DNA from 3 places in the Nonomuraea sp. NPDC004580 genome. Region 1 is predicted to be linked to each of the others. Evidence: riboswitches for the same ligand, from Rfam matches in the RefSeq annotation. Region 1 holds a riboswitch; each other region holds the start of a gene.

Region 1 (9,275 bases):
GCAGGGGTTCATGGTCGAAACAAGAGCCGGGTTCAGGCGGACGGATGCACCAGCCGTACGTCCGACGCCATCACGAACATCACCCGGTGACCGAGCTGGATCTGGTGGTAGCGGGTCTTGCCGGTGGTGGTGACGTGCTCGGAGGGGCGGTAGGCGTTCGCGGAGTAGTGGGTGCCGGTGATCGTGTCGCCCACCGCGTACGTCTGCCCCGGCGGGATCGTGTACTTGAGCGGCGTCAGCGGCTGCGCCGACGCCTTCGAGTAGGCGGACTTCTCGGGATAGGCCCGCCCGTACACCTTGACCGCTCCCGAGACGGGCGTCGCCAGCGGGCCCTTGGCGGGGACGGCGGTCGGGTTCGCGGCCGGGTTGTGGAACCACGCCTTCTGTCCCAGGTACCAGATGGCCGTCCAGTCGCCCTTGCGCTCGGCGACGGCGTACCGCTGGCCGGTGGAGGCGCGGGCGCTGTGGTCGTACACGCTGTACGTGCTCGCCTTCCCCGGATGCTTGCCGATGTCGTCGACCAGGGGAGCGCTGTGGCTCGGCGACTTGTGCAGCCACACCGTAGAGGCCCCGTGCGGCGGGCACTTCTTGTCGGGCTTGGTGGTCTCGCAGCCGGTGAAGCGCGGCCGGTGCGTGGCGTAGTCGGGACGGATGATGATGGAATCGCCGTTCTTGGCCGCCTTGAACGGTTTCTTCATCAGCTCGAAGTAGTGCGCCCAGTCCCAGTAGGGTCCGGGATCCTCGTGCATGCCGGCCACGGTCGCGGGCGTCGTCCCTGGGACGTTGTCGTGGCCGAGGATGTGCGCCCGGTTGAGCGGGATGCGGTACTTGGCGGCGAGATGGCGCACCAGGCGGGCCGACGACCGGTACATCGCCTCGGTGTACCAGGTGCCGCCCTTGGCCAGGTAACCCTCGTGCTCGATGCCGATCGAGCGGGTGTTGACGTCCCAGTTGCCGGCGTGCCAGGCGATGTCGTTGGTGGCGACGTGCTGGGCGACGTGCCCGTCGCGAGAGCGGATGGTGTAGTGCCAGCTCACGTACTTGGGGTTGCGGATGAGGGAGGGGATGCCCTGGTAGCCGCCCTCGGTGTCGTGGATGACGATGTAGTCGACCGAGCGCTTGCGCGACAGGCGGTCGTGGTTGCCGTAGTCGCGGTCCTTCTTCTTGCCGAAGCGCTTGAACGCGGCGGGCATCCACTCGCAGTGCAGCGAGGCGGGGCACTCGGCCTTGCCGTCCCCGGTGCCGCCGGCCGTGTGGCCCTTGGGCGTGCTCGGCTGCCCCTGCTCGTCGGTCTCGGGGACGTCGTCGTCCCAGGCGAAGTCGCCGGGGTCGTCGGGGTCGCCGAGGTGGGGGAACGTGTCAGGGTCCCAGGTCCGCAGGTCGGGCACGGGGTCGAGCTCCACCAGGTGCCCGTCGTCGGTACGCCGCCGCGCCCCCTCCCGCATCACGGAGAACACCTCGTCGGCGAACGCGCCGGCCGCCTTCGGGTCGTCGGTGCCGGCGTACCTGGCGACGGCGCCGTGCCAGTCTGCGGGATCGGAGCTGGGCTCGTCCTGGTAGGAGGCGAGCAGGGCGGCGCCTGCGCGGATGTTGGCGGCCGGGTCGTCGCGCAGCAGTTCGGGCGGCAGCCCGGCGAGCCGGCCCGCCTCGGGCAGCGTGGTCTGCTGCTGCGCGCCGGAGACCCGCAGCGCCGCGTGCCCGTGAACGGGCGTCATCGGTCTGGTCTCGTCGCCGCGCGGGTCGCCGTGGGCGTCGCCGAGGTGCTCGTGAACGCCGGCGGGGAACGCGTCCACCAGGTGCATCGGCCCGTACCCGCCGGCGGTGCTGGGCCGGCCGCCGTTGGCGTCCCACCGCGACTCCAGGTACGACACCGCCAGCAGCACGCTCTCCGGTACCCCGTACTCGCGGGCGGCCGCGGCGAAGTCGGCCTGCCGTCCCCCAGGTGCAGTGGGGGCCGAGGCGGCGGGCGCGGACATGAGGGGGACGGTGGCCGGCGCGGTGAGGACGCCGGCGGCGAGGGCGGCGGCGAGCCAGAGCTGCATGAACATCTCCCCAGGAACGTCACGATATGACTACTCACCGTAACCATTCCCAGAAAGGGATGGGTCAGGCGGGTCGGATGTTACGCAAGTGATCGGCCTCGAACGTGGCATGTCGATCAGCGATGCGGCGCTCTTGAGCGCATTTCCTGCCCGATATCGGGCAGGATGTTGGCGTGTCTCGCTCCAGAGCCGTAGGGTCCTCGTCTGTGTCCACGGCACGGCATCCGTACGAAGACCTCATCGCGCACCTCACGCGGACGAGTCCGCTCGGTCCAGGTGAGGCGGCCCGCGTGGTCGCCGACGTGCTCGCCTACTTCTCCGAGTCCGCCGAGGAGTTCGTCAGGCGGCGGCACGGCGAGCTCAAGGCGCGCGGCCTGACCAATGACGAGATCTTCCCCCGGATCGCCTCCGAGTTACGGAGCCGCAGGGTCGCGGCTCCGGAGCTGTCGCTCAGGCAGCTCCGCAGGATCGTCTACGGATGAGATGAAGAGGAGACCTCGATGTGCGGAATCGTGGCCTATGTCGGCCCCAAGGACGCCGCGCCCATCCTGCTGGAGGGGCTGCAGCGGCTGGAATACCGGGGCTACGACTCGGCCGGGGTCGTGGTGTCCAACAAGGGACTGAAGGTACGCAAGGTCAAGGGCCGGGTCGCCGACCTGGCGAAGGTGGTGCCGGCGCGGTTCAAGGGCGGCCTCGGCATCGGCCACACCCGCTGGGCCACCCACGGCGTGCCGAGTGACGTCAACGCCCACCCCCACCTGTCGGCCGACGAGCGCATCGCCGTCGTCCACAACGGCATCATCGAGAACGCCGCTGAGCTGCGCGCCAAGCTGGAGGCCGACGGGGTGGTGTTCGCGTCGGAGACCGACACCGAGGTGCTGGCCCACCTGATCGCCCACGCCGCGGACGAGAACGACACGCTGGAAGAAGCCGTCAGGAAGACGCTCAAGAGCGTCGTCGGCACGTACGGCATCGCGGTGATCGACGCCGAGCGGCCCGGCGAGGTGGTCGTGGCCCGCAACGGCAGCCCGATCGTGCTCGGCATCGGCGAGAAGGAGATGTTCGCCGCCTCCGACGTCGCCGCGCTGGTCCGTTACACCCGCCAGGTCGTGCACCTGGAGGACGGCGAGCTGGCCGTGCTCAAGGCCGACGGCTTCCACACCTTCTCCAGTGACGCGCGGGAGACCGCGAAGGAGCCGCTGACCGTCGACTGGGACGCCGGCCACTACGACACCGGCGGCTACGAGCACTACCTGCTCAAGGAGATCTCCGAGCAGCCCGAGACGATCACCCGCACGATGAGCGGCCGGCTCGACGAGCGCTTCCACGTGGCCCACCTGGGCGGGCTCAACATGGACGCCCGCGAGACGCGCGGCTTCCGCCGGGTGAAGATCATCGGGTGCGGATCGGCGTACTACTCGGGGCAGATCGGGGCGCAGCTCATCGAGGAGCTGGCGCGCATCCCGTCCGACGCCGAGCCGGCCAGCGAGTTCCGCTACCGCAACCCCGTGGTCGACCCCGACACCCTCTATGTCGCGATCAGCCAGTCGGGCGAGACCTACGACACGCTCGCCGCCGTGCAGGAGCTCAAGCGCAAGGGCGGCCGGGTCATCGGCATCGTCAACGCCGTCGGCAGCGCCATCGCCCGCGAGGTGGACGGCGGCATCTACCTGCACGCGGGGCCCGAGGTCTCGGTGGCATCGACGAAGGCGTTCACCTCGACGTGCCTGGCCTTCGCGCTGCTCGCGCTGCACCTCGGCCGGGTGCGTGACCTGTCGCCCGCCGACGGCCGCCGCATCGTCGAGGGCCTGCGCCGGCTGCCCGGCCAGATCGAGCAGATCCTCGGGCAGAGCGACCGCATCGCCGAGCTGGCCAAGAAGTACGCGCCGCACCCGAGCATGATGTTCGTCGGGCGCGTGCGCGGCTACCCGGTGGCCCGCGAGGGCGCGCAGAAGCTCAAGGAGATCTCGTACGTGCACGCCGAGGCGTACCCGGCCAGCGAGCTCAAGCACGGGCCGCTCGCGCTGATCGGCCCCGACATGCCGACGGTCGCGATCGTCCCCGACGACGAGCTGCTCGACAAGAACCTCACCACGCTCGGTGAGATCCGCGCCCGCGGCGGTCAGGTGCTCATGGTCGGCCACCGCGAGCCTGACGCCAAGCTGGCCGACGACGTGATCGTGATCCCGAAGAACGAGATCGAGCTCGACCCGATCCTGCTGACGATCCCGCTGCAGCTCCTGGCCTACTACGCGGCCGTGGCGCTGGGCCGCGACGTCGACAAGCCACGCAATCTCGCCAAGAGCGTTACGGTTGAGTAGCTAATCCAAATTTGCCCAGACTATCGTTATCTCGGCGCGGACGGCATAAATTCAAAGGGTGCGGCAGTTCGACCATCGCAGGCCCCATCCCGCACGCATGTATGACTACATGCTCGGCGGGAAGGACAACTTCGCGGTCGATCGCCAGGCCCTCGATCAGCTCGCCGAGCTGATCCCGGAGGCGGTCCCGCTGGCCCGCGCGAACCGGGCCTTCCTTCAGCGTGCCGTACGCTATGTCGCCCGCGCCGGGGTCGATCAGTTCCTCGACCTCGGCAGTGGCCTGCCCACGCAGGGCAGCGCGCACGAGGTGGCCCCGGACGCCAAGGTCGTCTACGTCGACAGCGATCCGGTGGTGGGGGCGCACGCGGCGGTCCTGCTCAGGCGCACTCCCGGCCGGGCCAGGTTCGCCCAGGCGGACCTGCTCGACACCGAGAACGTGCTGGCCGGCGCGGGGGAGTTCCTCGACTTCGAGCGGCCGGTCGGCGTGCTGCTGGTGTCGATCCTGCACTTCCTGCCCGACTCCGACGACCCGCAGGGTGCGGTGGCGGCGCTGCGCGAGCGGCTGGCGCCGGGAAGTTTCCTGGTCATCTCGCACGCCACGACCTCCCGCGGCGAGGACGACGAGCCGCCGCCGGGCCGCGCGGGCAGCGGGACGGATCGCTCGCCGGCGCGCATCAGGGCGTTCTTCGGGGACTTCCCGATGGAACCGCCGGGGCTGGTGCAGGCGACGGACTGGCGGCCGGACCGGCCCAAGCTGGTGGGTGACTGGTCGCTCCCTTCGTCCCTTATGGCCGGAGTCGCCCGTAAAGCTTAATAAGCCCGAAAATCAAGAAAAAGCGCAACATATATCGATTTTGAATAGCGACCATGACCCCGGTGTATAGCCTGCCGTAATGGGTTAATAACCTAGAGTAATGGGGGGTTCGGGGGAGAAGCATATGCGCCGGCGGCGCTTTCTGGCCTGCGGGCTGGGAGTGGCCGCCGCCATCGCGGGCTGCGGCACGGAGCGGGCCGGCGGGCACGTGCCGATCACCGGGTTCACCCTCAAGCCGGACGGGCGGCGCTGGGAGCGGGTCGGGCAGGCGTTCGCGGGAGCGGCCCTCGCCGTCGGGTACGAGCCGGGCGGCGGCGTCGACCTGGCCCTGAGCGGCCTGCCCGCGCTGGCCGCGGCGGAGCTGAACAACGGCCAGAGCATCATCGACACCGCCACCCCGCTCGCCAGGCTCAGCGGGGAGGCGCTGGTCGTGGTCGTCCCCGACGCCTCTCCGCTGAAGGACTTCGGCGACTTCGGCGCCAGACTGCTGGCCGATCCAGGCCACACGATGCTGGCGGGCGGGTCGCAGGGCGAGCCCGACCACCTGCTGTTCGGCCTGATCGCGCGGGCGCTCGGCGCCGACACCCGGCAGGTCGACTACACCGGCTACCCCAGCGGCCCCGAGGCCGTGGCCGCGCTGCTGTCCGGCAGGGCCGTGGCCGCCGCAGGGCCGCTGTCCGACTGGCGGCCCGGGCTCAAGCGCGGGCGGATCAGGCCGCTCGCGGTCTCCTCGGCCGTCCGCGTGCCGGAGCTGGACGCGCCGACCCTGCTGGAGTGCGGCGTGCGGGTCGACTTCGCCGAGTGGGTGGGCGCGTTCGGGCCCGAGGACATGGACGGGGAGAGCCGCGAGGCGGCCGTGCGCCTGTGCGAGGAGGTGCTCGGCTCCGCCGCGTGGGAGGCCGCCTGCCGGGCCGCGGGCTGGCTGCCGATCCCGCTCACGGGCGACGACTTCGCCCACTGGCTGGACACCGAGCTGGCCCGCACCCGCGCCGTGCTGCGGGATCTCGGCATGGTCGACACGACCAAAGCCACAACATGCTGGGGTAGTTGCGGGAACGGCCACTAGATGTAGGATCTCGGTCGTCGCTGGTTCGCCTCCTCGGGGGCGGAGCAAAAGGGAACCCGGTGCGATTCCGGGGCTGCCCCGCAGCGGTGAGCGGGAACGACCGCCGTCATAGAGCACTGGAGAGATCCGGGAAGCGACGGCCAGTAGGAGCTCCACGGAGGTGGAGCGGGCCCGCGAGCCCGAAGACCTGCCAGCGGTGTGCAGTGTTCATGGCCTCGAGGGCGGGTCTGGCACACGCGGTCCGGCGCGCCCCGCGCCGCGCTCCGCCGTGCTCTCGCCTGCCCTCATGGGGAAGCTCGCGAGGAGAGAGAGCACGTGACCCAGATCGTTGAGGTTGACCGCCGCCTGGCCATCGAGGAGGCCGCCGCCCGGGTGATCGCCGATCCGGCCAACTCCCGGGTCGCCGCCCGGCTGCTGGCCGAGGAGATCGCCGACGAGGCGGCCGGGCACGGCGTGCGGACGTTCTCCGAGTCGATCGCCGCCACCCACGCGGCCGGGCTCGTCCAGGACCGCCTCGCCGCGTTCGTCGCCGCGCACGCCGCCGAGCTGGACGCGCTGGTCTCGGACGCGGCGGACGACCGCTTCGAGTACTTCGGGCTGCGCACGGTCTATGACCGCTACCTGCTGCGCCACCCCGAGACGCGCGCCGTGCTGGAGCGGCCCCAGCACTTCTTCCTGCGGGTGGCCTGCGGGCTGTCGGAGACCGTGGCCGAGGCGGCCGAGCTGTACGCGCTCATGTCCACGCTGTCGTACCTGCCCAGCTCGCCCACGCTGTTCAACTCCGGCTCGCGCCGCCCGCAGCTGTCGTCCTGCTTCCTGCTCGACTCGCCCCGCGACGAGCTGGAGGCCATCTACGACCGCTACGGCCAGGTGGCGCGGCTGTCGAAGTACGCCGGCGGCATCGGGATCGCGTGGACCAGGGTGCGTTCGCGGGGCTCGCTGATCAGGGGCACCAACGGCCACTCCAACGGCATCGTGCCGTGGCTGCGCACGCTCGACTCCTCGGTGGCCGCGGTCAACCAGGGTGGGCGGCGCAAGGGCGCGGCCTGCGTCTACCTGGAGACCTGGCACGCCGACATCGAGGAGTTCCTGGAGCTGCGTGACAACACCGGTGAGGACGCCCGCCGCACCCACAACCTCAACCTGGCCAACTGGGTGCCCGACGAGTTCATGCGCCGGGTGGAGGCGGACGAGATGTGGTCGCTGTTCGACCCGAAGGAGGTGCCCGACCTCACCGACCTGTACGGATCGGCGTTCGAGGCGAGATATCGCGCTTACGAGGCCGCCGGGCGATATGTCCGGCAGATTCCGGCCCGCACCCTGTACGGCCGCATGATGCGCACCCTCGCCCAGACCGGCAACGGCTGGATGACGTTCAAGGACGCCGCCAACCGCACCTCCAACCAGACCGCCCGCCCCGAGAACGTCATCCACCTGTCCAACCTGTGCACCGAGATCCTGGAGGTCACCAGCGACGCCGAGACCGCGGTGTGCAACCTCGGCTCGGTCAACCTGGCCGCCCACCTCGCGGGCGGTGACATGAGCGGGGATCTGGACTGGGAGCGGCTGCGCCGCACCGTGCGGACCGCCGTGCGCTTCCTCGACCGCACCATCGACCTCGGCTTCTACCCGACGCCGCAGGCCGAGGCGGCCAACAAGCGGTGGCGGCCGATCGGGCTCGGCGTGATGGGCCTGGCCGACGTGTTCTTCACGCTGCGGCTGCCGTTCGACTCGCCGAAGGCGCTGGAGCTGTCCACCCGGATCGCCGAGGAGATCGCGCTGGCCGCGTACGACACCTCGGCCGACCTCGCGGCCGAGCGCGGCAGGCACCCGTCGTACGACGAGACCAGGGCGGCCGGGGGAGTGCTGCACCCCGACCACTACGGCGCCGCCACCGGACCACGCTGGGACGCGCTGCGCGCGAAGATCGCCACGACCGGCCTGCGCAACTCGCTCATGGTCGCCATCGCCCCGACCGCCACCATCGCCTCGATCGCCGGCTGCTACGAGTGCATCGAGCCGCAGGTGTCCAACGTGTTCAAGCGCGAGACCCTGTCGGGCGAGTTCCTTCAGGTCAACCGCTACCTGGTGGCCGATCTGCAGGCGCGCGGGCTGTGGACGGCGGCGCTGCGCGACGACCTCAAGCGGGCCGACGGCTCGGTGCAGCAGGTGCCGGGCGTGCCCGACGACCTCAAGCTGCTCTACCGCACGGCCTGGGAGCTGCCGCAGAAGGCGCTCATCGACCTGGCCGCCGCGCGGCAGCCGTACATCGACCAGTCGCAGTCGCTCAACCTGTTCATGGCCAGCCCGACCATCGGCAAGCTCTCCTCGATGTACGCCTACGCCTGGAAGAAGGGCCTGAAGACCACCTATTACCTGCGCTCGCGGCCCGCGACGCGCATCGCGCAGACCACGGTCGCCGCGCCTGCGGCGCAGGCGGTGGCCTGCTCGCTGGAGAACCCGGAAACCTGCGAAGCCTGCCAGTAAGGAGCCCCCTCGACATGCTGCTCGACCCCGGCATGGACCTCACCCTGCGGCCCATGCGCTACCCCGACTTCTACGAGCGCTACCGCGCCGCGATCCGCAACACCTGGACGGTCGAGGAGGTGGAGCTGCACTCCGACCTCGCCGACCTGGCGAGGATGACGCCGCAGGAGCGGCACCTCATCAACCGGCTGGTCGCCTTCTTCGCCACCGGCGACTCGATCGTGGCCAACAACCTCGTGCTCAACCTCTACCAGCACGTCAACGCCCCCGAGGCGCGCCTGTACCTGAGCAGGCAGCTCTTCGAGGAGGCCGTGCACGTGCAGTTCTACCTGACGCTGCTCGACACCTACCTGCCCGACCCCGATGAGCGGGTCAAGGCGTTCGCCGCGATCGAGCACATCCCGTCGATCCGCGACAAGGCGGAGTTCTGCTTCAAGTGGATCGACTCGATCGGCGGGATGCAGCGGCTGGAGACGGCCGCCGAGCGCCGCCAGTTCCTGCTGAACCTCATCTGCTTCGCCGCGTGCATCGAGGGCCTGTTCTTC
Region 2 (9,275 bases), on a different contig from region 1:
CCGCGCGGGCCTTGGCGACCAGCTCCCCGATCTGCTCCAGCCCCGGGTACGGCTCCCGCCCCTCCTCATCCTCATCCCGCAGCACCCCGAGAATGGCCCGCATCTCCCGCAACGCCCGCGAACTCGTCTGCTCGATCGCGCGCAGCGCCTCCCGCGCGACGTCCGGCCGCTTGTCGAGCACGTGCGCCGTCACCCCGGACTGCACGTTGATGATCGCGATGGCGTGCGCGACCGTGTCATGGACCTCACGCGCGATCCGCAGCCGCTCGGCGTCCACCCGTGCCCGCGCCTCCTCCTCACGCGTCCGCTCGGCCAGCTCGGCCCGCCGCTGCGCTTCGGCGGCGATGACCTGCCGGGACCGTACGGACTCACCGAGCGCCACGCTCATGACGGAGGCTCCGATCCGGAAGTACACCCAGCCGATGGCCGCCGCCGGCTCGACATCGGCCGCAGCGACCAGCCAGACAGCGGACAACACCGCCACACCCACGCCGGCGATCACCAGCGACCGCCGCCCGTCCCCATAGGCGGCCAGGGTGTAAAGGGCGAGAAAGAGCCCGAGCCACCCGGGCCCATCGGGAAAATCGAGCACGTAGTAGACCACGCTGGCCAGCGCAGCGACGGCGAACACCGGCACCGGCCACCGCCGGCGAACCGCGACGACCAGCCCGCTCACGACGAGCAGGACGTACCCGAGACTGCCGAGGTCGGTGAGCGGCCGCAGCACGACCTCACCGCCATTGCGCACGATCGTGCCCTGCACCTGCATGACGGTGATGAAGAGCGCGAGTAACGCATCCTGCACCGCCACCGGCAGACGCCACGACTGTTTCATGCCGCGATCCTACGATCGCCGCCGCTGAAACCACCTCCCCCCGCAGGCCCGCCCACCTACGGCAACGGACGTACCGACCGCGCACCCACCTACGCGCACCTGCGTAGCAGCCGCCATCCACTGCCCGAAGCGGCACCCTCTCACCGGCGCGATGCTCGATGGGCACCAGAACATCGGCGAAAGGACGTTCCATGTCCCTCCTGCTCACGCTGGCCTCACCCGTCCGTACGTCGGCCGCAGAATGCGCCGGCCAGGGCGTCGACACCTTCCTCGGCACCCCTGACCGAATCTGGGCCGGCGTGGCCGCCCTGGTGGCGGCGGGCAGCACGATCATCGGCTGGCCGGCACTGCGCAACGCCCGGCGGTGGAAAGCCATCGCGGCGCTGACCTTGGGGGTCGTCGGCGGCCTCAACGGCGCGGTCAAACTGGCCATCGCCGACGGCGGCCTCGGCACCGGCAACGGCGTGTTCGGCGCGGCCATGGCCCTGGCACTCGGGCTGCTCGGCGCCCTCCTGGGCCGCTTGGCCCTGACCCGCGTCCGCCGCCCCGAAATGAGCCGGTGACCTCGGCAAGGACCCGACCGAGACGCTGCGATCGACGCTGCGGTCCAGAAAAACCCCGCTTCGGCATTCACTCGACTGAAGGAATCCTCATGTCCATCCTTGCCACGCTGACCAGCCCGCTCGCGCTCGATGCGACAGCGGCACACCTCCTGGCCCAGCCCGTCGACGCCTACGCCCTGACCACGGGACGCGTCTGGTCCGTGGTGGGCGCAGTGCTGGGCCTGGCCGGCATCGCCATCGGCGGCCTGGCCCTGGCCCGCTCCACCGGCCGCTTCGGTCGGAAAGGCGCAGCCATCGCTCTGACGGCGGGGCTCGCCACCGCGGTCATCGGCGGCTGGATCATCGCCGCCGCAGAAGGCGGTCCTGGCACGGGGTACGGCATCGTCGGCGGCTACGTGGACCTGGCGATGGCCCTGATCGCCCTCGTCCTCGGCACCCTGGCTCTGCTCCGCTCCCGCCGGACCACCTGACCCGCCAACTGGACCCCGGATGTCCGGTGGGTGGTGGGGTCAAGTCCCACCCGCCCTACTCACCAATACCGCGTTCGACCTGGGGTTTCTCGGTTCTCGCCAGCCTCGGATCTCGTTATTGATCATGGCTGGTTGCTCGCTGGTCGCTCGGCGAAGCGGGTCATGCAACCGGTAGATCATTGAGACCGACTTCGGCTACCTACTGCGACGACCGCTTCATCAACGAATGAGTCACCGACAGAACTCATCGCGGAGCTGACCGGTTCTGCGGTCAGGTCACCTGGCCGCTGCTCCAGGCCCAGGCCGCGATCCCTACTCGGTTGGCGGCGCCCACCTTGCGCTGGATGTGCGCGATGTGCGTTTTGACAGTTCCTGAACTGATGGTGAGGTCAGCTGCGATGTGGGCGTTGGTGTGTCCCCGCGCCACCAGGCGGGCAATCTCCAACTCCCGCGCAGTGAGCGGATCCTCCAGCGAAGTCGAGGGCCGGTGAGTCAGGCTGCGCAACAGCCGCACCGTCACTTGAGGGCTGATCAAGGTGTCGCCCGCCATCGCCGCGCGGACCGCCTCCACCAGCAGGGTGGGGCCTGAGCGTTTGAGCAGGAAGCCGCAGGCGCCCTCGCGCAGCGCGGTGTGGACGTACTCGTCCAGGTCGAAGGTGGTTACGATGATCACCCGAGTCTCGGCGGCGAGCTGCCTGGTGACCTCCAGCCCGTCCAGGCCCGGCATGCGTACATCGGCGAGCAGCACATCGGGGCGCAGGCGGCGGGCCAACTCGACCGCCCGCGCACCGTCGGCGGCGGCGCCGACCACGGTCATGTCCGGTTGTGCGTCCAGGATCAGCCGGAACCCGATCCGCACGTCCTCCTGATCGTCGGCGATGAGAATCCGCGTAGTCATCCGGTGCCCGTCACGTTCGTCCTTAAGAGGTGTCATGATGTGCCAGGCCCGCGCACGAGTCGCCATGCGGGGATCGCCGCGATGACCTGCCAGCCACGCCTGTGCGGGCCCGCCGCCAGCGTTCCCCCGCGTGCCGCCAGCAAGTGGGCCAGGCCGGCGAGCCCGGACCCGCCGATCCTGGTGCTCTGCGAGCTACCGCCGCCGTCGTCCTCCACCCGCACGCGCAGGACATCCCCTTCTGTACAGATCTCCACCTCCACGGTGGTGGCGCGCGGCGCGTGCCGCCGCACGTTATTCAGCGCCTCGGTCGCCACACGGTAGGCCAGCGTCGAGGCTTCCTGCCCCAGCTCCAGGCCGGGCTCGACGGCCAGCTTCACCCGTACGTCGGGCGAGAACGCGTCGGCCAGCCGTTCTAACCCCTCGATCCCCGGCCCGGGCTCGTTCAGCGCGTGCACGGCACGGTCAAGTGAGGCCAGCGCGCGCTGCCCGGCGTCCTCGATACGTCGCAACGCCTCGGCGACCGGGTCCGGCAGCGCGCCCGCGACCGCCTGGGCGGCCTGCGCCTGCACCAGCATGCCATTGACATCGTGGGCGACGAAGTCGTGCAGGTCGCGGGCCAGCCCCAGCCGCTGTGCCCGGGTAGCCTCTTCCACCGAGCGCCGCCGATTGTCGTCCAGCCTGCGCAGGTAGAGCCCGAGTCCCACAGCCGCCATGGCGCCGAGCGCCCATCCCGCGCACGCACCGAACACCAGCTCGGGCGGCCCTTGCCACACGGCGCGCAGCAGAATGAGTGTTACCGCCGCGCCGCTCAACCCCGCTGAAAGGGTCGCCTGCCGTCTGGGGGAGCGCCGGATGGTGACGGCGGTCAGACCCAGCAGCGCCGACACCTCGGTCGCCAACCACAGGGCGTTGTGGCCGACAGTTCCGGTCAGAGGATGCGCCAGCGTGCCGATCAGCGAGGCTGCCCCGGCGGCCCCCGCCACCCAGGCAACGCGGAGCGGACGGGGCACGGTGGCGCGGAACCGACGTCGCGACCCGTGCCCGTACCGGTCCTCCGCTCGACGTTCCGGCTGCACAACCGAGAGCCTAACCACGTCCGGCTTCAAGCTCTACCTCCCGGCGCCGCCCGCGCTCACACGCATGGCAGGTACCGCGGCGGCGGACATAGTACGCCAGGGTGGCGGCGGCCAGCGCAGCCGCCCACAGCGGCCACACCAGCGACGGCGCCCAGATCGCCCACATGTCCCAGTCATCGAGCACTCCGTGGACCATGTGCAGCCGCCAGAAGGAAAGCCCGCCCGAAAACACGATCACGGACACGATCGACGCCGGAATGACAGCCAGCATCGGTGGCACCGGCTTGCCCGCCTTGAACCAGATCCACCGCGGGTAGACCTCGCCCCAGCGCTGGATGAGCCCGAGCGTGAGGACCGCACCTCCCAGGCCCATCACGCTGAGGAACAGTCCGCCCCAGCGCAGCCCCGACTCATCCAGCCACCGCCAGAACTCTTCGGTGACCCCCAGGGGGATGCCCGCGGCCCAAGCGAAGCGGCTGGCGTCGTACAGCGCGGGGATGGAGGCGGCGACCGCCACCGCCCATGTCCCCCAGCGCCGGGCTGCCTCGGGCGTGGCCCAGCGCGCCGGACCATGTTCGCCCCGCCCGCACCGAACGCACGCGCTCGCCGTGCGCCGCTGGTACGCCAAGGCTGCCAGCGCCCACAGCAGCCCGCCCACCAGGACGATGAACAGGTTGATCCGTGACCACGGCACCAGCTCCGACATCGGCTGCCCGCCCGGTACCCCGGTGAAGGCGAACACCGCCAGCAGCGGCGTGTACGCCACCAGCATCAAGACCCGGTTGTCGGTGACCACCACGGTCAGCGTGACCGCCACCAGCCAGGCGAACCCGAGCAGCACGGCCCGCCCCCGCCGTACCCCTCTCGCGATAGCCAGCCCGGCGACCGCCCCCAGCACGCCGAGCACCGCGATCAGCGGCGCCGCCGCCTCCCGGGTCGCTTCCCCGAGCACTGACAGGCCAGGCTCCCAGTCGGGGTCGCTTCTGCCGAAGGGAAATACTCCGCCTCCGAGCGCCCAGAACAGCCCGAGCGCCCCGTAACCGAGCGACCAACCGGCCGCAGCGTACCCCGCCCAATGGGGCCAACGCGCCATGAGATTCTTCATGGCTCAAGCCTCGAACCTGCCCAACGCCACGCCTATCCGCCAAACGGCAGATCTTCTCCTGCCGTTGACGCCTCCGCTCCGCGAAAAGACAGAGGCAGGTCACGACGGACGACCGCGAACGGGGAAAGCTGCCTTCCGGCAACGTGCTACCAGCGGACCCGTACCCGGACCTGCCGGGAGGTTCACGCAGCCCGGCGGCGCACCACGGGGCGCCCTGCCGGGAGTCCCAGGTGCATTCTCGTGGACGGAGAACATGGTGTCCTGTACGCGCCCGAAACTAGGAGGAACGTCAGCCGCCGACCGCGCCCATCCGGCGCGGCGAGGACCAGCCGCTACCGAAGTGTTGCGGTCGGCTGACGGGAGACCACTGTTGTGACACCGAGCACCGCAGCCCAGACCACGATCGCATATACAGCCAGCCGTTCCATGCCGCCCAGCCCGAGTCCGAGGAACTGACCGCTGAGGAAGAGCGCCGTCGCCGCCACCCCGACCGCTCCGGCGAACAGGCTCCACACGCTTTCGAAGCGGTGGTCCAAGGCGCGCAGGCGCAGGCCGTACACGATCATGCCGACGTTGCCGCACACGAAGATCAGTAACGCACCTACCAGATGGAGCAGCATGTTCTCGTTCTCTGGCGCCAAGCCGACCAGGATCCAGCCGAGGCCGGCCAGCGCCACCATCGCCCGTCCCGCGCGCCCGCCCCGCGCGGCCGAGGCGAGGAGCAGACCCGCGACCAGTAGCAGGCCGAGGACGAGGAAGGACCCGTTCATCAGCGCGTGCCGGGGTGAACAGGCGGTGGGTCCGCACGCAGTGTTGCCCAAGTCGCTGAGGTAACCCTCCGAGACCGGGTACAGCGCCACCCACTCAGCTTGCACAACGAAGTCCACCACAAACACCTGCAGGCACGACAGCCAGATGACCCCGGCTGCCACAGACCGGTACATCCCGCTCGAGGTCCGGCCGTCCCAGAATCGACGCGTCCGAGCAGACGCCTTCTCATCAGCCATCACACCTCCCTGAGGTCCCAAGTCCTTTCATACAGCGATCCTTCCGTCCCGGGAGGTGCTGCGGTATCTGCCGAACGGCTGATTCGCCGGGAGTGTCAACTCGGGTGCGGCCCGATGGGTCACCGATCGAGGTGACCACGGTGTCGCAGTGGGAGCTGGGAATGACGCCCGCGGTGTCGCCCCAGGCGTATCGGGACGTGATGGAAGTGATCACGGATGCGGGGCACGGGCTCGCCGGCGGTCACGCCGATGCTCTCGATCCGCAGCTCGCCTGGCGGCACCAGGTCCCAGGTGGTGCCGCCGAAGCCGCCCAGCATCCAGCGCATGGCCGACATCCATCGGCAGGCGCCGCTCAGGGCGGTCACCATGAACCAGCACGTGACCGAGATCATGCCGGCGCTCGGGCTCGAGAAGTCGATGGGCTGGGACGGCGCCTTCGACGACAAGGCGGGCCGCAGCCGCGAGGCGCCGGCCAAGGCCGGCATCAACTCCTCCCTCAAACCGGAGGACTGCGCGACCGGCCCGGTCACCACGGACCTGGTGGAGGAGGCTCCTGGCCTTCCCACCCCTTTCCGGGCAGTGGCCTACGTAGGGGATCGCTCACCGAGCACAGTGGCGGGACCGCGCCGGATACACACGGGCTTCCTCGTTCCGCCGTCTCCTTCGTCCCGCATCGTCTCATATGCGCCCCTCCCCCAGCAGTCCAGGGAACTTCCGATCACCGGCCGGGGCGGAAGATGAGGTGGGGAGTGTCGGTGCCCGGGGTTGAGGTGACGTGTGCGTCGATGCCGAACACGTCCCTGACCAGTCGCGGAGTGAGAACGTCTGGCGGCGGGCCGTCCGTGACGACACGCCCCTCGGCCAGGACGTAGAGATGATCGCAGTAGGCGGCGGCCAGGTTGAGGTCGTGCAGGGCGGCGACGACGGTGACTCCTGTCGAGGTGACCAGGTCGAGCAGCTCGAACTGGTGACGGACATCGAGGTGGTTGGTCGGCTCGTCGAGCACCAGGACAGGTGCCTGCTGGGCGAGGGCGCGGGCGAGCAGCACGCGCTGCTTCTCGCCACCGGACAAAGTGCTGTAGCGGCGATGCGCGAGGTGGGCGACGCCCGCGTGGGCGAGGGCGTCCGAGACGATCTTGGTGTCCTCGGCGGTGTCGGAGGCGAAGGGGCGTTTGTGCGGGGTGCGGCCCATGGCGGCCATCTCCCAGGTCGTGACGTCGAAATCGGAGCGGGTCTCCTGCGGTAGCGCGGCGACCAGTTGGGCGGCGCGCCGGGGGGTGAGTCGCCACAGGTCCTCGCCGTCCACGGTGATGCTGCCCCGGGTGAGAGGGAGGTGGCGGTAGACGGCTCGCAGCAGGGTGCTCTTGCCGCTGCCGTTCGGGCCGATGATCCCGACGAAGCGACCGGAGGCGGCGGTGAGGTCGACGCCGGTGACGATGGGGGCTCCGGCGAGGGTGATGTGCACGTCCTGCAGGGTCAGGGTGGTCATGGTGGTCACAGTCCGGTGGTGTCGCGGGCGCGGACCTGCACGAGCCAGAGGAACAGCGGGGCGCCGATGACGCTGGTGACGACTCCGACCGGCAGTTCCTGGGGGTGCAGGGCGGTGCGGGCGGCGATGTCGACGAGAACGAGGAAGGCGGCGCCGGCGAGGGTGGCCACGGGCAGCAGGCGGCGGTGGTCGCTGCCGACGAGCAGCCGTGCGGCGTGCGGGATGATCAGGCCGATGAAGCCGATGCCGCCGGCGAGGGCGACCATCACACCGGTGAGCAGGGCGATGAGCAGGAACAGGTGGCGGCGCAGCCGGGCGGCGGAGATGCCGAGGCCGGCGGCGGTCTCGTCGCCGAGCAGCAACGTGTTGAGCGGTCTGGCCTGGGCGAGCAGGGCGATCATGGTGGCGGCCAGGACGGCGGCGGGCAGTCCGAGCGCGGCCCAGCTCGCTTCGGCGAGGCTGCCGAAGAGCCAGAACAGCACCGACTGGGTGGTGCCGGGGTCGTCGGCCTGGAGGACGAGGAAGCTGGTGACGCCGGACAGGGCGTACGTGACGGCCATGCCGGACAGGATCAGCCGCAGCGGGGCGAGGGTGCCTCCAGCGCGGGCGAGGACGTAGACGACGGCGAACGCTGCCAGCGCGCCGAGGAAGGCGGCCACGCCGGTCGAGACGCCGCCGAGGGGAGCGAATCCGGTGATGATGACGGCCACCGCGCCGGCGGCCGCGCCATAGGTGAGGCCGAGGACGTACGGGTCGGCCAGCGGATTGCGCACGAGCGCCTGGGTGGCGGTGCCGGAGACGGCCAGGCCCGCGCCGACCAGCGCGGCGAGCAGGGCCCGGGGCAGGCGCAGGTTCCACACCACGGTGTCCTGGCTGACGGTCCACGTGGCAGGGTCGCCGTGGCCGGTCAGGTGCCAGATGATGATGCGGGCCACGGTGCCGGCGGGCACGTCGACGGTGCCGAGCAGGATCGAGGCGGCCAAACCTGCGATGAGCAGCCCGGTCAGGACGGCGTACGCCGCCCAGGTGATCCGGCGGCGCGCTGGATCCGGCCTGGCCGGCGCGGAGAGCAGGTCAGGCTGCACGGTCGTCATCCGGCGGGCGAGAGCTGCGCGGCGAGGTCGACCACGGCGTCGGCGTTGCGGACGCCGCCGGCCGAGGCAGCCTCGTAGATCAGGCGGGCGAAGCGCTTGCCGGTCACCGCGCGAACGCCGCGCAGGGCCGGGCTGTCGAGCAGGTACTTCTCGGCTTCGGCGAAGCGGGCGTCGTTGGCGGCCTGGCTGCCCTTGTCGTAGATGATGATCAGGATGACCTGCGGGTCGCGGGCGACCACCTCCTCCCAGCCGACCTTGGTGTAGGCCTTGTTCTGGTCGGCGAAGAGGTTGCGCCCGCCGGCCTTGCCGATGACCGCGTTGATCACCTGCTGGTTGCCGGGCGCGTAGGGGGTGGCGGTGCCCTCGTCGTACTCGAAGGGGAACACGGTGGGCCGGTCGGCGTCCTTCAGCTGGGCGGATTTGGTCTCCACCGGGGCGATTTTCTGCTTCATCCCGGCGATGACCCGCTGGGCGCGGTCAGGCACACCGAAAATCTTGCCGAGGTTCTCCAGGTCCCGCCACACCAGCTCGAAGCCGGTCTGCGGACCGGTCAGCGCCGACTCGCACGCGGTGGACAGGGCGAGGTAGGACGGGACTCCGTCGGCCGCCAGTTCCTTCTGGGACATGGCGCCCGGGGCGTCGAAGTTGCTGCTGAAGCCGCCGAGTACCAGGTCGGGCTGTATTGACAGAAGTTCTTCGCGTGGCACCGGCTTGTAGCCGCTGCCCGCGGTGTACTTG
Region 3 (9,275 bases), on a different contig from region 1:
CCCGACGGGGGCATCGCGGTGCGCAACTCGCGTTTCCCCGACGGACCTGCCCTGATCTATACCCGTGACGAGATCCGGGCTCTGGTGCTCGGGGTGAAGGACGGAGAGTTCGACGGCCTGCTCGTGTAACACCGTGTTAACCTCCGGCGCGCCCGCTTAACGGCGGCGCGCCGGAGGTGTAACCGCCCGGCCTCCTCCTCCGGCGAGGATCGGGTCATGCTCGACCAGATGACCCTGTATCCGATCGCCGACGACGTGCTGTTCGCACCAGGCGGCAAGGTCGTGATCCGCACCTATGGTGTCGCGCCCGCGGCCGGCGGGGCCACCACGACGACCCCGGCCGGCGTCTCCTACCGCACGTGGGTGACCGGCATCAGGGACCAGCCGCGCTACTGGCACTGGGGCCATTTCGAGGACGCCGCCTCCGGGCATCGCAAGGTCCTCGAGTGGCTCACCGGCCGCGGCCCGCAGCCTTCCCAGGCACTCGTCTGATCGCTATCCTCGAAGCCAAGCAACCGCTTGGTAGAGGAGGCGCCGTGCGGCGCGCGATCCACCTGATCGAGGAGGTCGACTTCCGGCCGATGAACTCCAGGCGGCCCCTCGACTACCTCACCTGGCTGACCCGCTACAAGCGCGAGGACGAGAGCCGCACCGGGCCCACGCTCACCTCCGGCATGTCCATCAGGTCCCGCGAGATCGACCTGGTGGGCGCCTTCTACGCCGTCGGCATCACCGGCCATCCGCAGTTCAAGGCCGTCACGCTGTGGGACTGCCACGGCGGCTGGGACGGCGGGTGGCGGCAGATGATGGAGATCTACCAGGGCGTCGACGCCCGGCTGTTCCTGTCCGACATCGACGACCTGCGCTTCTCCGCCTTCTCCCGGCCGCTCGGCGCCGTCCCGGGCTGCCCGCCGCTGTCCGCGGCGCCCGCCGCCGAGCTCTACCTCTTCGAGAGCGCCCGCGTACGCCCCGGCGCCGCCCTCGACTACCTGCACGCCGTACGCACGGAACGCGCCCCGCTGCTCGCCGAGCACGGCCACACCCTGGCCGGCCTGTACGAGGTGCTGTTCTGCGACACCGAGGCGGTCACCCTCTGGGCCGTCTCCCTCGATGACCACCTCGCCACGCAGCGCGCCCGTGACGCCGCGCTCGGTCTCGACGACGAGGCGCCGCCCGACCCGCGGCTGCCGGCGTGGGCGAAACGCGCCCGCGACTATCTCGAAGGCCCCTGGCGTGAGACGCTGCTGGCACCGTTCCCCGGCTGCCGCCTGGCTCCGGGGGACCCGCCGGGTTAGCGTCGGCTGCGGAGGTGGCCATGACGGACTCGTACCTCTTCGACGGGCAGCGCCCTGACGACCACGTCGCCTCGTGCCCCGACTGCACCGCGGCGATCGCGCTGCTCGATCATCCCGAGGCCGCCGCCGAGCCGCCGCCCAGGCTGCGCGAGGCCGTGCTGTCGGGGGCGCGCCGCCGCCGTACCCCGGCCGCGATGGGCGTGGCCGTCGTCGCCGTCCCGTACGCCGAGCAGGTCGCGCTCATGGACGACCTGCTGGCCGAGCTGAGCCCGGCCCAGTGGGACGCCCCGGTCCCCAAGCACGGCACGGTCAGGGGCATGGTCGAGCACCTGACGGCCAATGACGCCACCGTGGCCAGGTTCATGGGCGTCCGGGGAGCCTCCGCGCAGACCGCGCACCGGCGCTGGCGCGAGCAGGCGGGCTCGCTGCTGTCGCGCGTGTCGTCGGGCAGCGAGGTGCTGCTCGGCGTGGAGGTGGCGCTGGCGGGCGCGCGGCCGGCCCGCGCGCCCCTGCGCCAGGCCATGATTCAGCGCACGTTCGAGACCTGGACGCACGCCGACGACATCAGGGCCGCCACCGACCGGGCCAGGGCCGCGCCGAGGCCCGAGCACGTGCACATGGTCGCCGAGTTCGGGCTGGCGCTGCTGCCGCGCGCGCTGCGCGGGCCGCGCCGCGACGTCTCGGCCACCATCGTGCTCACCGGGCCGGGCGGCGGCACCTGGACGATCCCGCTCTCGCCCGCCTCCGACCACGTCGCCGTGCTCATCTCGGCCGACGCCGCCGGCTTCTGCCGGCTGCTGGGCAACCGGTGGCCGCCCGGCGCCTTCCCGTACGCCGCCGAGGGCGACCCCGCGCTCGCCCGTGACCTGATCGCCGCCGCCGCGACCCTGGGATGCGACTGATGAGCGACATGGACCTGTGCGCGCGCCTGACCGCCGGCGACCTCGACGCGCTGGCCGACGCCTACGACCGGCACGGCCCGTACGTGTACGGCGTCGCGGTCAAGGTCACCGGCAGCCCGGCGCACGCGGAGGAGGTGACGCAGAGCGTGTTCGTCGCCCTCTGGGAGCAGCCGCTGTCGTACGACCCGGCGCTCGGGTCGTTGCGCGGCTGGCTGGTGAGCAGGGCGCTGCACGAGTCGGCCCTGCGCGCGAAGGTCGGTTAGCCCACGGTCAGCTCACGGTCAGCCCACGGTCAGCTCACGGTCAGCTCACGGGGGCGTTCCAGGTCAGCAGCACCGGCTCGGCGTGCTCGTACCCGAGCCGCGAGTACGTGCCGGTGTCGAGCTTGAGCAGCCGCCCCTCCTCGGGCGCGAGGCCCAGCCAGCGGGCGGCCAGCACGCGCAGGAAGTGCCCGTGCGCCACCAGCGCCACCCGCCCGTCCACCGCGCGGGCCCGCTCGATCACCCGGCCGGCGCGCACCGCCACCTCGGAGGCGCTCTCGCCGGGATGGTCGGCGTCGCCGGGGATCACGCCGTCACGCCACAGGTACCAGCCGGGCCGCGTCTCGCGGATCTGCGGCGTGGTGATGCCCTCATAGCCGCCGTAGTCCCACTCCCACAGGTCGGGGTCCACCTCGTACCCGCTCAGCCCGGCCAGCTCCGCCGTGCGTGTCGCACGCTGGGCGGGGGACACCAGCACCAGCTGGAAAGGCTCCTTGACCAGCGGCGCCAGCGCCCTGGCCTGTACCTCGCCGTGCTCCGTCAAAGGCAGGTCCGTACGGCCGGTGTGCCTGCCCGCCTTGCTCCACTCGGTCTCTCCGTGCCGGAGCAGCAGCATCTCGTTCATGGCCCCATCATCCGGCACGGCCCCGAGCCGCCCGCCGTCAGGTGCCCGCCAGCTCCTCGGCGACGGGCTCGAAGGCGGGCAGATCGCGCTCGTGGTGCAGCACGAAGTAGGACAGGTCGTGCTCGTCCCGCCAGTGGCGGAGCTGGTCCGCGATGTCCTGCCGGGTGCCGAGCAGGAGGTGCGGGGTGCCCTCCAGCGGCGCGGTCCGCGCGGCGCTCCACGACGCATCGGCCTTGAGCTCGCCCACCGCCATCACGCTCGTGCCCAGCTCCAGGCGGGGGTAGCGGTCACCGGCCGCCTCCTTGACGACGGCCAGCCTGGCTTCGAGCGCGGCGGGGCCGCCGTCGCGTACGTCGGGGCCGCTCCCGTCGGGCAGCACCCGCAGGGTGAGGTTGACGACGTCGGCCTCCCGGGCGGCCAGGCGGATCATCCTCGCGCCGCCCGCGCCGATCACCAGCGGCGGGCGGGGCCGCTGCACGGGCTTGGGGCGCTGGTCGAGGCCGGTGACGCGGTAGTGCCGCCCGTCGAAGCTGAACGGGCCCTCGCCCCAGAGCCCCTTGAGCACGTGCAGCGCCTCGCGCAGCCGCTCGACCCGTACGCCGGGCGGCTCCAGCCGCAGCCCCGCGCCCGCGTAGTCGGCGGCCATCCAGCCGGTGCCGATCCCCACCTCAAGACGCCCGCCCGACAGCACGTCCAGCGTGGCGGCCTCCTTGGCGAGCACGGCGGGATGCCGGAAGTCGTTGGCGAACACCAGCGTGCCGACCCGCAGCCGCTCGGTGGCGCACGCGGCCGCCGTCAAGGCCGCGACCGGCGCGAACCTGTCGCCGGTGAGGTGGTCGGGCGCCAGCAGCACGTCGAACCCGGCGCCCTCCAGCCGCCTGGCCTTCTCCGCCCACGCGCGCCCCGACTCCGCCTGCCTGACCACCGCGCCGAACCTGAACCGCCGCATGGCCCCGAGTGTAGACACAGGTCTTACCAAGCGCTTGCTCTGGTGCGAGACTGTGTCCATGGAGATCCCGGTACGGGAGGCGACCGCCGCCGAGGCGGACTTCTTCGCCGCGCACGGCTGGGTCAGGCTGAGCCGGCTGATCGACCCCGCCACCGCCGCCGCACTGCGCGAGCGCGCCCTGGACCACCTGCGCGAGCGGTCCAGGGAGCACCGCGGCCCGGTGGACGTGGCGTTCGGGCAGTCCAGGGACGTCGCCGCGACCGACGAGGCGTTCGCCGCCCTGGCCCTGCACCCCCAGATGGGACGCAACGCCGTCCGGCTGCTGCACGGCGTGCGGGCCGTTCGCGTGCAGGTCACCAACCTGCTCGTCAAGGAGGCGGGCGAGCACGGCGCCACGGAGTTCCACCAGGACTTCCCCTGGATGCCGATGGACCGCTCGGCCATGCTCACCGTCTGGCTCGCCCTCGCCGACGTGCCCGCCGACATGGGGGCGCTGCGCTTCTACGCGGGCTCGCACCGCCACGGGCTGCTCGGCCGCAGCTTCACCCGCCCGGATGACGACCAGCTCACCCAGCACCCCTGGCTGAAGGAGCTGGAGCTGTCGCCGCCGCTCGACCTCATGGCCGGCGACGCGACCGTGCACCACGCGCTGACCGTGCACGGCGCGCCCGCCAACCGCCATGACCGCCCCCGCCTGTCCTTCACCGTCACCTACTTCGACGCCGACGCCCTCTACACCGGCCTGCCCTACGCCCAGACCGACGGGCTCGGCCTCCAGGTCAACCGGCCGTTCGAGCACGGGAGGTTCCCGTGCCTGAAACCGTGACGGGCCCGGTCGCCGAGCTCGGGGCGACGCTCATGCACGAGCACGTCTTCGGGCTCAGCCCCGAGATCCTGTGGAACTGGCCGGACATCCCCGAGGGCTGGGACCTGGAGACCCGCGCCCGCGAGGCCGCCGCCAAGCTCGACGCGCTCAAGGCGGCCGGCATCGACACCATCGTGGATCTGACCGTGGTCGGCCTCGGCAGGTACGTCCCCGCCGTCCAGCGGGTGGCCGAGCTGACCTCGGTCACCATCGTGGCCGCCACCGGGCTCTACACCTACGACGCGCTGCCGCCGTACTTCGGCAACCGCGGGCCGGGCTCGCTGTTCGGCGGGCCGGACCGGCTGGCCGAGTTCTTCGTCCGCGACCTCACCGAGGGCATCGGCCGCACCGGCGTCAAGGCGGCCATGCTCAAGTGCGCCTCCGACCGGCAGGGCATGACCGAGGGCTGCCGGCGGGTGTTCAGGGCGGTCGCCGAGGCCCACCTGGCCACCGGGGCGCCCATCACCACCCACTCGCACAGCGCCTCCAGGGGCGGGCTGGAGCAGCAGAAGCTGCTCGCCTCGCTGGGCGTGGACCTCGGCCGGGTGGTCATCGGCCACGCCGGCGACTCCACCGACCTCGCCTACCTGGAGGAACTGGTGGCGAACGGGTCCTACCTCGGCATGGACCGGTTCGGGATCGACACGATCCGCCCGTTCGACGACCGGGTGGCGGTCGTGGCCGCGATGTGCGAGCGCGGCCACGCCGGTCGCATGGTGCTCGGCCACGACTCCTACTGCTTCAACGACCGCTTCGACGACGCCGTCGTACGCCGCCGCCACCCCCGCTACCACCTGCTCCACATCTCCCAGGACGTGCTGCCCGCGCTGCGCGCCAGGGGCGTCACCGAGGAGCAGATCCACCAGATGCTCGTCGGCAACCCGCGGAGGATCTTCGGATGACCGAGCCGGCGACCCTGGGCGACTTCGACGTGAGCGCCGCCTGGCACGTGGCCGGCCCGTACCCGTTCCTGGCCAGGCTGCGCCGCGAGGCGCCGGTGTTCCGCAGCGCGCGGCTGGGGGCGTACGTGCTGACCAGGTACGCCGACGTGCGCGCCGCGTACGGCGACCCGCGCCGCTTCTCCTCCAAGGGCTCGCTGACGATCTCCCGCAGCCTCACCCAGGAGACCCGCGACAAGCTGGGCGAGCACGGCTCGTTCCTGTCGAGCTTCGTGGCCAACGTGGATCCGCCCGACCACACCAGGCTGCGCAGGTCGGTGTCGCGGGCGTTCACGCCGCGCGCGGTGGCCGCGCTGGAGCAGGAGTTCCGGCGGCTGAACGAGGACCTGCTCGACCGCCTCGCCCCGCGCGGCACCACCGGCCGCGCCGCCGACTTCGTCACCGAGATCGGGCACGAGCCGTCGGTCAAGCTGACCGCCCGCTTCATCGGCGTGCCCGAGGAGGACGAGGCGTTCGTGCAGGCGCACGTCAAGGACTGGTTCCAGCTCTTCCTGTCACCGCAGCCGCCACAGCGGCAGCTTGAGCTGGCCGCGAGCTTCCTCGACTACCTCGCGTACGTGGACCGCCTGGTGGCCGAGCGTGCCGCGCGCCCGCGCGGCGACTTCACGTCCCTGATGACCTCGCTCATCGGCGCCGAGCTGACCCACCGCGAGGTGGTCGAGCTGATCTCGACGATCCTGCTCGGCGGCAACGACACCGTGCCGAACCAGCTCGGCAACACCGTGCTGCGGCTGCTCAGGGAGGGCCGCTGGCCGGTGCCGGAGCCGCTGCTGGCGGGCGCGTCGGAGGAGTGCATGCGCATCGACGGGGCCTCGCTGGGCTCGTTCAGGTACGCGGCGGAGGACGTCGTCCTGCACGGCGTGACGATCCCGGCGGGCTCGCTCGTGCTGCTGTCCACAGACTCGGCAGGACACGACGAGAGCGTCTTCCCCGAGCCCGAGCGGTTCGTGATCGACCGGCCCAACGCGGCCGACCATCTCGTCTTCGGCTACGGCATCCACTTCTGCGTGGGCGCGGCGCTCGGCCGGCTGCAGCTGCGCACGGCGCTGGAGGTGCTCGGGCGGCGGCTGCCCGGCCTGCGGCTCGTGGCCGGGCAGGAGATCGCGTATCGCAGGTCGCTCGTGGGCCGCGGGCTGACCGCCCTGCTCGTGGAGTGGTGATCTTCTCCTCTATGGTGGGAAATATCCTGATTTCCTGAGGAGGACGTGCATGGAGCCGGTGGCGGTCGGACTGATCGGTGCGGGACCCTGGGCGCGCATGGCGCACGCGCCCATGCTGGCCGAGAGCCCGCACACGCGGCTGGCCGGCGTCTGGGCCCGCCGCCCCGAGGCCGCCGCCGAGCTGGGCGCGCCGGTGTTCGAGCGGGTCGAGGAGCTGTTCGAGCACTGCGAGGCCGTCGCGTTCTGTGTCCCGCCCGCCGTCCAGGCCGAGTACGCCGTCCGCGCCGCCCGCGCGGGCAAGGCGCTGCTGCTGGAGAAGCCGCTCGCCGACTCCCTCGACGCCGCCGAGCGCGTCGTGGACGCCGTCGCCGAGTCGGGCGTCGCGACCCAGATGGTCTTCACCATGCGCTACACCGCCGCCACTCGCGCCTTCCTGGCCCGCTGCGCCGAGGTCGAGCCGTTCGGCGGGCACGCCGCCAACATCTCCGGCGCGCTGCTCGGCGACCACCCCTTCGCCACCCCCTGGCGGCTGGAGCGGGGTGCCCTGCTCGACGTGGGACCGCACGTGATCGACGTGCTCGACGCCGCGCTCGGCCCCGTCACCGGCGTGCGCGCGCACGGCCACCCGCTGCGCTGGATCGGCCTGCTGCTGGAGCACGAGGGCGGCGCGGTCAGCGAGGCGTCGCTGAGCATGGCCGCGGGCGGCGACGTGCCGCCGTCCACCATCGCCGTGTACGGCCGCACCGGCAACGCCGTCCTGCCGCCCCGCGACGGGGACGACGACCACTTCGCCAGGGTCGCCGAGGAGTTCGCCGCCACCGTCCGCAAGGGCGGCGGCCACCCCTTGGACGCCGCACACGGGCTGCGCATCCAGCGGATCATCGCCGAGGCGGAGGCCCAACTCGCCCCTTGACGCGGCGGGCGTATGAGGGATTGATAGCGTTTGCCCGACGCGCAGAGCGCAGCGAAGTCCGGTGAAAGTCCGGCGCTGTCCCGCAACTGTCATAGCCAGGTCGCCTGCCTCCGCGCCGACGCACATCAACCCTCGTGGAAAAGGGTGATCCGTCACTACCAGCGGGTCTCTCGGTTCCAACAGTGTGAAAGGACTACTCGTGAGGCCCGTACGCACGGCCTTCGCGGGCGCGCTGCTGGGAACGCTCGTCCTGGCCGGTTGCGGCCAGACCGGCACCACAGCAGGCCCTGGCGCAGCCCCCACCTCAGCGTCCGCCGCCCCCTCGGCCCCCGTCCCCTCCGCCGCCGGCTTCCCCGTCACCGTCGAAGCGGCCAACGGCAAGGTCACCATCCCCAAGCGGCCCGAGCGCATCGTCTCGCTCTCTGCCACCCACACCGAGACCCTCTACGCCATCGGCGCGGGCTCCCAGGTCGTCGCCGTGGACGACCGCTCCAACCATCCGCCTGAGGCCCCCAAGACCGACCTGTCCGGCTTCAAGCCGAACGTCGAGGCCATCGTCGCCCAGGAGCCCGACCTCGTGATCCTTTCCGACGACCTCGACGACGTCGTCTCCGAGCTGGGCAAGGTGAACGTGCCCGTGCTCCACCAGCCCGCCGCCACCGGGCTGGACGAGGCGTACGAGGAGATCTCCGAGCTGGGCGCGGCCACCGGCCACCAGGACGAGGCCGACAAGGTCGTCACCGGCATGAAGACCGCCATCGACGACCTCGCCGCCAAGGCGCCCAAGGACACCAAGCTCACCTACTACCACGAGCTCGACCAGACCCCCTATGCCGTTACGTCCAAGACGTTCATCGGGCAGATCTACGGCCTGTTCGGGCTCACCAACATCGCCGACAAGGCGCCCGACGCGGCCGGCGGCTACCCCAAGCTGTCCGCCGAGTTCGTCGCCCAGGCCGACCCCGACCTGATCTTCCTCGCCGACGTCAAGTGCTGCCGGCAGAACAAGGACGCGCTGGCCGCCCGGCCCGGCTGGAAGAACCTGTCCGCCATCAAGAACGACCGGGTGACCGAGCTCGACGACGACATCGCCTCCCGGTGGGGTCCGCGCGTGGTCGACCTGGCCAGGAGCATCGGCGAGGCCGTCACCAAGGCCACGGCGAAGACCGACGGCACGGGCTGACGATGGCCAAACCCGCCGATCCCGCGCGGGCTGACGCGGCGGCACCGGCCGGGTCCGCGCGGACTGACGTGGCGGGGCGGGCCGGCCCCGCCCCGCCCCCCCCCCCCCCCGCCCGCGCCCCGCGCGGGCGGGCGGGGGGGAGAGCGCCCATAGGAAATCCACAC

Evidence for each region. Region 1 has a riboswitch for cobalamin ahead of ABZW11_RS35940 (ribonucleoside-diphosphate reductase subunit alpha). Riboswitches for the same ligand answer to the same signal wherever they lie in the genome.
Region 2: linked by a shared signal. The riboswitch ahead of ABZW11_RS18100 (hypothetical protein) and the one ahead of ABZW11_RS35940 (ribonucleoside-diphosphate reductase subunit alpha) in region 1 are both predicted to bind cobalamin.
Region 3: linked by a shared signal. The riboswitch ahead of ABZW11_RS43505 (ABC transporter substrate-binding protein) and the one ahead of ABZW11_RS35940 (ribonucleoside-diphosphate reductase subunit alpha) in region 1 are both predicted to bind cobalamin.

What each region holds. Positions count from the first base shown of each region.
Region 1 covers NZ_JBEXLH010000053.1:39,283-48,557, forward strand. The annotation lists gene ABZW11_RS35915 (N-acetylmuramoyl-L-alanine amidase) at 33-2,042, opposite strand; gene ABZW11_RS35920 (hypothetical protein) at 2,249-2,524, shown strand; gene glmS (glutamine--fructose-6-phosphate transaminase (isomerizing)) at 2,543-4,363, shown strand; gene ABZW11_RS35930 (SAM-dependent methyltransferase) at 4,422-5,177, shown strand; gene ABZW11_RS35935 (tripartite tricarboxylate transporter substrate-binding protein) at 5,302-6,243, shown strand; cobalamin riboswitch at 6,248-6,453, shown strand; gene ABZW11_RS35940 (ribonucleoside-diphosphate reductase subunit alpha) at 6,559-8,730, shown strand; gene ABZW11_RS35945 (ribonucleotide-diphosphate reductase subunit beta) at 8,745-9,275, shown strand, end outside.
Region 2 covers NZ_JBEXLH010000015.1:36,196-45,470, forward strand. The annotation lists gene ABZW11_RS18065 (sensor histidine kinase) at 1-835, opposite strand, end outside; gene ABZW11_RS18070 (DUF6223 family protein) at 1,027-1,398, shown strand; gene ABZW11_RS18075 (DUF6223 family protein) at 1,488-1,868, shown strand; gene ABZW11_RS18080 (response regulator transcription factor) at 2,140-2,766, opposite strand; gene ABZW11_RS18085 (histidine kinase) at 2,799-3,749, opposite strand; gene ABZW11_RS18090 (hypothetical protein) at 3,853-4,947, opposite strand; gene ABZW11_RS18095 (DUF998 domain-containing protein) at 5,280-5,954, opposite strand; gene ABZW11_RS18100 (hypothetical protein) at 6,074-6,439, opposite strand; cobalamin riboswitch at 6,480-6,600, opposite strand; gene ABZW11_RS18105 (ABC transporter ATP-binding protein) at 6,673-7,443, opposite strand; gene ABZW11_RS18110 (iron ABC transporter permease) at 7,449-8,537, opposite strand; gene ABZW11_RS18115 (ABC transporter substrate-binding protein) at 8,534-9,275, opposite strand, start outside.
Region 3 covers NZ_JBEXLH010000090.1:20,220-29,494, forward strand. The annotation lists gene ABZW11_RS43450 (DUF397 domain-containing protein) at 1-129, shown strand, start outside; gene ABZW11_RS43455 (hypothetical protein) at 217-492, shown strand; gene ABZW11_RS43460 (hypothetical protein) at 537-1,295, shown strand; gene ABZW11_RS43465 (maleylpyruvate isomerase family mycothiol-dependent enzyme) at 1,316-2,197, shown strand; gene ABZW11_RS43470 (sigma factor) at 2,197-2,460, shown strand; gene ABZW11_RS43475 (histidine phosphatase family protein) at 2,501-3,082, opposite strand; gene ABZW11_RS43480 (TIGR03621 family F420-dependent LLM class oxidoreductase) at 3,120-4,031, opposite strand; gene ABZW11_RS43485 (phytanoyl-CoA dioxygenase family protein) at 4,090-4,857, shown strand; gene ABZW11_RS43490 (phosphotriesterase-related protein) at 4,842-5,798, shown strand; gene ABZW11_RS43495 (cytochrome P450) at 5,795-7,015, shown strand; gene ABZW11_RS43500 (Gfo/Idh/MocA family oxidoreductase) at 7,065-7,928, shown strand; cobalamin riboswitch at 7,936-8,055, shown strand; gene ABZW11_RS43505 (ABC transporter substrate-binding protein) at 8,128-9,111, shown strand.